Methanotorris formicicus Mc-S-70: one gene and its partner. The protein of the gene in region 1 binds, or shares a complex with, the protein of each later gene. Links are inferred from orthologs where the notes say so. Each region holds a gene or a part of one and is shown on either strand. Other genes may lie near its edges. The genes, in order: METFODRAFT_RS07115 and METFODRAFT_RS05785.

The links.
Region 2: the proteins of METFODRAFT_RS07115 (region 1) and METFODRAFT_RS05785 are in contact, whole or in part, in a crystal structure (PDB 7CNS), measured with the Thermococcus kodakarensis proteins. The link is inferred for Methanotorris formicicus Mc-S-70 from one-to-one orthologs. Residues at the interface, in WP_011250200.1 of Thermococcus kodakarensis: Ile25, Ala28, Leu29, Ile32, Tyr33, Ala47, Gly48, Asn53, Ile54, Ala57, Glu60, Phe61, Leu62, Tyr99, Ser128, Glu129, Ser130, Asn145, Arg146, Glu147, Gly148, Gly149, Pro150, Ser151, Leu153, Tyr164, Leu201, Gly202, Asn203, Gly227; in WP_011250199.1 of Thermococcus kodakarensis: Arg6, Lys7, Ile8, Leu27, Gly28, Thr38, Arg58, Gly59, Lys60, Gly61, Ser62, Thr63, Val64, Ser66, Tyr67, Val68, Tyr70, Ala71, Lys74, Glu86, Ala87, Glu88, Thr89, Ile90, Ala92, Thr93, Ile96, Ile97.

What each region holds. Positions count from the first base shown.
Region 1 is NZ_AGJL01000040.1:2,629-5,745, reverse strand. The notes cover bases 56-2,835. They hold METFODRAFT_RS07115 (aconitase X), read left to right. Parts: upstream 56-743; coding sequence 744-1,928; downstream 1,929-2,835. Other genes in these bases: fen (flap endonuclease-1), read right to left, coding at 2,012-2,835; METFODRAFT_RS07120 (coenzyme F420-0:L-glutamate ligase), read right to left, coding at 56-647. Also shown: more of METFODRAFT_RS07120, read right to left, coding at 1-55; more of fen, read right to left, coding at 2,836-2,992; METFODRAFT_RS07105 (GNAT family N-acetyltransferase), read right to left, coding at 2,994-3,117. UniProt on the Methanocaldococcus jannaschii protein: Component of a hydro-lyase that catalyzes the dehydration of mevalonate 5-phosphate (MVA5P) to form trans-anhydromevalonate 5-phosphate (tAHMP).
Region 2 is NZ_AGJL01000028.1:7,045-10,251, reverse strand. What follows is about bases 333-3,202. They hold METFODRAFT_RS05785 (DUF126 domain-containing protein), read left to right. Parts: upstream 333-1,510; coding sequence 1,511-1,894; downstream 1,895-3,202. Other genes in these bases: METFODRAFT_RS05775 (oligosaccharide repeat unit polymerase family protein), read right to left, coding at 3,009-3,202; METFODRAFT_RS05780 (NOG1 family protein), read left to right, coding at 2,000-3,019; pyrI (aspartate carbamoyltransferase regulatory subunit), read left to right, coding at 1,016-1,465; METFODRAFT_RS05795 (CBS domain-containing protein), read left to right, coding at 333-944. Outside these bases: more of METFODRAFT_RS05795, read left to right, coding at 1-332; more of METFODRAFT_RS05775, read right to left, coding at 3,203-3,207. UniProt on the Methanocaldococcus jannaschii protein: Component of a hydro-lyase that catalyzes the dehydration of mevalonate 5-phosphate (MVA5P) to form trans-anhydromevalonate 5-phosphate (tAHMP).

The DNA of each region.
Region 1 (3,117 bases):
GCCCCAACCAATCCACCAACACCCAACTTTTTCCCAATTTTTCCAATAACATATCCCAAAACCCCAATTCCGCCAATAATCCCATCGATAGCATAAGGGAGAGCAGTTACATACCACTTAAAAAACCTATACGTTGCATCAGTATCCACAACCATAACAACAACATCAACACCAAACTCCTCTTTTATTTTTCTATGCAATTTCTCCGCCCATTTTTTTGGTTCTTTTGGTAATAGGGAAGCATAAGTTCCCGGAACATTTGTTAAATCAACACCTCCTTCTGATGCAGGTTTTAGAGCATAGATTAAACCAACATGGTCAATAACTACTTGCTTATGCCTCAACGTCTCTTTTTTTGGCATTTTTCTGAGGTTTTTTACCCTATCCTTTCTTGTTCCCAACAAAGGCCCCAAAATACATCCCCATAAATATTTTGACCAATAATAGGTGAGATATGCCCAAAATTTTGGTTTTACATCCTTTTCATCAACAAAATTATTCTCACTTGTTGAAACCATCTTCTCACTTAAAACAACAAAGTCCCCATCATCTAATCTTATTTTACTATTTTTCAAACTTTCAATGACAATTGGAATAAAATCCTCTCCTGGTTTGATATATCTTGTTTTTATTGGATGTGCTTTCATTCTCTCACCATTAAGCAAAAAAATTCAAACTTTGAATAACAAATTATTTATAAATCTTTTAAAAATTTATTCATAAAGTTCATTGGTGAAGTTAATATGTATCTTACAAAGGAAGAGGAAAAAATATACGATGGAGAATATGGAGAGGTTTTAGAAAAATGCATGAATCTCCTTGTATCACTTGGAGATATTTATGGGGCGGAGAAATTAATTCCCATCTCATCATCCCAAATTTCAGGAGTCTCTTACAAAACAATTGGCGATATTGGATTGGAGTTTTTGAGGGATTTTGCAAATGAAAAGGTTGAGGTTTCTGTGCCTTCTACCCTAAATCCCTGTGGAATGGATGTGGATAATTGGAAAAAATTGGGATTTCCAGAGGATTTTGCAAAAAAGCAACTTGAAATCATAGATTGTTTTAAAAAAATTGGGGCCGAGATAAGTTGTACCTGTACTCCTTACCTAACTGGAAACCTTCCAAGATTTAGAGAGCATATCGCATGGGCAGAGAGTTCTGCAGTGAGTTTTGCAAATTCAGTTATTGGGGCAAAAACTAATAGAGAAGGAGGTCCTGCAGCGTTAGCAAGTGCAATAATTGGGAAAACTCCATATTATGGCTATCATTTGGATGAGAATAGGAAAGCAACACACATAATTGAGGTAAATATTGAAAATCCAAGTATTGATGTTTATGGTGCTTTGGGTTATATTGTTGGAAAGACTGTAAAAAATGGCATTCCATACTTTAAAAACATAAAAAATATTAATAATGATGAATTAAAGGCACTTGGAGCAGCAATGGCGGCAAGTAGTGGGGTCGCTCTATACCATGTAGAGAACATAACTCCTGAGGCAAAAAAAGCCATAGATGATAATTTGGAAAAAATCACCATTGATATGGATGATATTAAAGATGCTTATGAGGAATTAAACACCTGCAATGAAGCCCCAGATCTAATATGCATTGGATGTCCACACTGCAGTTTAAGAGAAATTAAAGAAATAGCGGAATTCATAAAAAAGAACAGCATAAAATTAAAATGCGATTTATGGATTTGCACATCCTTGCATATGAAGGCGATTGCAGATAGAATGGGATACACAAGGATTATAGAAAAAGCAGGAGGGGAGATAGTTAAAGATACCTGCATGGTAGTGGCTCCAATTGAAGATATGGGATATAAAAGAGTAGCAACAAACTCAGGTAAAGCAGGAGTTTATCTACCAAGTTTCTGCAAGAGTGAGGTTATTTATGGAAACATTAAAGATATTCTAAAATAAAAATGAGGTCAGGAAGAAGGTTCTCTTCATAATCAGCACATCGATGTTTCATCATCCCTCATTTTTAAAAAGAGATTTAAAACTTAACCTCCAAACCATGCATCTAAAGTTACTTGTTTTGTTTTTTTCTCAATCAATTTGCAGAGTTTTTCAACATGTGGCTGAACCCTATCCAAAGAAAAATCATTCTCCTCAACCAAAAACTTTATAATGCTATCTTTATCTGGCTTTTTTAATTTTATATTATACTCATCAGTAACTTTTGGATTTTTAAATATATTTTTAATTTCCTCGTAGTTTTCAATTGCTTTTAAGTAAAGTTCTTTGTTTTTTGATTTTGCTATTTCAAGTGCTTTTTTTGGTCCGATGCCCTTAACTCCTTTTGGATTGTAATCAGTTCCAATCAAAATTGCCATATCTATCAAATCATCGTGAGAAATGCCTAACTCATTTAAAACCTCTTTTAATTCTATTAACTCCAACTCTTCTTTTGTTGCAGTTAAGTTCCTCACTACCCTTGGGGCTCCATAAAGCAAAGCATCATAATCCTGACTAACAACACAGAACACATCACCCTTTTTCGCCATATATGATGCTTGCCCTTCCCCTTCTGCAGGGGCATTTACGTAAGGAATTCCCATTAAATCCAATAATTTTTTTGAGTTCTCTACGATATCCTTTGTTAAAAAGTTCATTCTCTTTGCATATTTTTGCATCTCCTCAATATTTTCTATTTCTTTTGCTTTTATAAATTCCTCTTTTGCCTTTTCTCTCATTTTTCTTCTTTCTTCTCGAGTTTTTTCCTTTAATTTTGGCGGTTTTCCATCAAACACCCATACTGGTGTTACGTCATTTTCAAGCATATATATGGTTTTATAGAATATTCCATTGTATGTTGAAGTTATCTCCCCTTTCTTATTCCTTAAAGGAGAGCCATCCCTCAACCTAATACTTGACAAAAACTGATAAAGGACGTTCATCCCATCTATAGCAACAGTTTTTCCTGATAGATATTTTATTGGAATTTCCTTTTTTGGGATTAAATCGTTAAATTGTACTCCCATTTTACTCACCAAAAAATTTTCTTAGGCATATTAAGTTTGTAAATTTCCATCCCCTGGATTTGTAAAATTCAAGTGCCTTTTTGTTATCTTTATCTGCGAGTAGAGATAATCTCAACAAACCATTT
Region 2 (3,207 bases), on another replicon or contig:
GTGGGCAGAGGGCAGCACCAATTGTGGATGATAAAGGTAAATTGGTGGGGATTGTAACAGATTACGACATCATGAAGAGGGCAGCGACCTCAAAAATCTTAAAGGACGTTGAAGCATCAAAAATTATGACAAGAAACCCAATAACCATACATGAAGATGAAAGCATTGGTAAGGCGAGGTCATTAATGAGAAAACACAACGTTGGAAGATTAATAGTTGTTGATGATGAAGAGAATCCAATAGGTATTGTTACAGAAGATGACATCTTAAAGAAGATTTTTAAACCAAAAAGAAGAATGACTGTTGGGGAATACTCAGGAGAGAAAACCCCAAGAATGGAGCAGCCAGTTAAGTCAATAATGAGTTCACCATTAATAACAGCGGATGTAAAGGATTCAGTTGCAGATGTTGCAAAATTGATGCAAGAGTATGACATTAGGGGGGTTCCAATAGTTAAAAATAAAATATTGAGGGGAATTGTAACAAGATTGGATATAATGAAGTATATTGCTGACTTGAAGAAAGGAGCAATGATTGAAGTTGAAATACATGGGGCATTGGATGAAGATATGAGAATATTAGCAGAAAGAATAATTGCAACAGAAGTTAGAAAAATGGTAAAACATGCAGGAAGAATCCACTGGATAAAGATAACAATAAAGAGAGAGCATGATAAAGGAGGAACACCATACTACCACATAACTGTGTATGTTAAAACACCAAATAAATTGTACGTTGGAGATGCATCACCAAAATTATCAAAGACAAAGAGATTAGAGGCAGAAGGAGAAGACGTTGGATACATATCAGAAAAACAAAGATGGGACTTCATTGAGGTTTTAAAAAATGCTTTAATATCAGTTGAGAAGCAGATAGATGCTGATAGGGAGAGATATCACCCAAGAACATTGGGTAAAAAACTTAGGGAAGAAGAGATAGAATAATTTTTCTTTCTACTTTTATTTTAAAGTTTTATCATTATGATTTTATTTTACGTAATTCATTGGTGTGTGCCATGAAAAATAGAGAACTGAAGGTAAAGCCAATACAAAACGGCACTGTTATAGATCACATCAAAAGTGGAAAGGCACTTGATGTTTACAACATCTTAAAAATAAGTGATGATTTGCCCATTATGTTGGCTATGAATGTTCCTTCAAAAAAAATGGGCAAAAAGGATATTTTAAAAATAGAGGGATTAGAACTCGATTCAGATGATGTAAATAAAATAGCCTTAATTGCTCCAGATGCAACGATAAATATCATAAGAAACGGTGTGGTTGTAGAGAAATTTAAAGTCAACATTCCAAATTACATTGAGGGACTTTTAAAATGCACGAATCCAAATTGTATAACAAATAGGGAAAACGTTGAGGGGAAATTTATCATAGAAAGCAAAAACCCATTAAAGATCAGATGCAAATACTGCGAAAAGTTCTTAAGTGCCATCATATACAAAAAATAAATTTGCTTTTTAGATTTTAATCTGTTTTTGTTTTTGAGGGATAGTATGGAATTAAAAGGAAGAAGTATATCAAAAGGAATCACAGAAGGAATAGCGATTGTATCAAAGGAACCATTCTCTTTTTTAGGGGGAGTCAATGAGGAAGGCATAATAATTGATAAGAATAGTGAACTCTATGGAGAAAGTTTAAAAAATAAGATATTCGTATTTCCTTATGGAAAGGGGAGTACTGTTGGTTCTTATGTAATTTATGGTCTTGCAAAAAGAGGGATTTTGAAAGGAATAATTAACAAAGAATGCGAGCCAATCGTAGCAACTGGGGCTATTTTAGGAAAGATTCCGCTTGTTGATAAGGTTGATATAGAAAAGATAAAGAATGGAGATAGAGTTGTTGTTGATGGGAATAGTGGAGTTGTTATAATAAAATAAGAATAACAAAACAAAAAATAACTAATCCTATTTTTAATGGATTAATAAAATTTAACAGTCCTATTTTTAATACAATTAAAAATTAAATTTATAATGGTGATTAACATGAGAAAAAAAGGAGATGCAAATCCATTTAAAAAGATGCCTACTATTTTAACCCCAGAGGAACTTATGGACAAAGCCCATAGAAGGAGCGAGAAAGTAGCAAATGAATTAAGAACCACATTGATAGGTATTCCAAGATTACCTAAATCAAGAACAATTGAGGAACAAAAGATTAGGACAATATCTTCAGTAGTTTCAGATAATCTATTAAAAATTATAGATAAAACGCCTTCAATAGATAGATTAAAGCCATTTTACAAAGAACTCGTAGAGGTTATGGTTGGAATTGATGAATTTAAAAAATCACTTGGAGCGGTGAAGTGGGCATCAGAACTTGTGAAAAAACTTGGGAATGATTATGCAAAAAAGGCAAGAAAGGCAAAGGTACCAGCAGAAGCATCAAAATATAGGAAGGAATTTGTTGGAAGAACTGCATCCATATTAAAGCAGATTTATCCTAACTTGGCATTTCTTGCTGTTGCAAGGGAGAAATTAAAAAACCTTCCAACAGTGAAGGAATTACCAACGTTGGTTATTGCTGGATATCCAAACGTTGGAAAATCAACACTTTTAAGAAAATTAACCACTGCTGAACCAGAAATTAACGCCTATCCTTTCACAACAAAGGGACTAAATGTTGGTTACATTGGAGAGGATATTCAGGTTGTTGACACACCAGGAGTTTTGGATAGACCATTGTATGAGAGGAATGACATTGAATTGCAGGCAGTTCTTGCATTGAATTATTTGGCAAACATGATATTGTTTGTCTTAGATCCAAGTGAATATTGCGGGTATAGCATAGGGGAGCAACTAAACCTATTAAAAGAGGTTAGTGATTTATTTAAGGTGCCAATAATTGTTGCAATAAACAAAATTGATTTAACTGATGAGGAGAAATTGAGGGAGATTGAAGAGAAACTTAAAGATTATAAAATAATAAAAATATCTGCAGATAAGGATATTGGACTTGATGAGTTAAAGGAAACTGTTGTCAAAGAACTTATAATTAAAAATTAAATCTATTTAAAATTGATATCTTATTTCTAATTATCTCTTTTAAGCACAACAAAAACCCAATCACATAGAACAAAACCACTTCAAAATCTAAGATACCAGTTTCAATTCCAACAAGTAAATATGCAACCATTATGGAGTAAAATCCTAAACAAACACCTTTAACTCTTTTTGCTACCTTATAGCAAAAC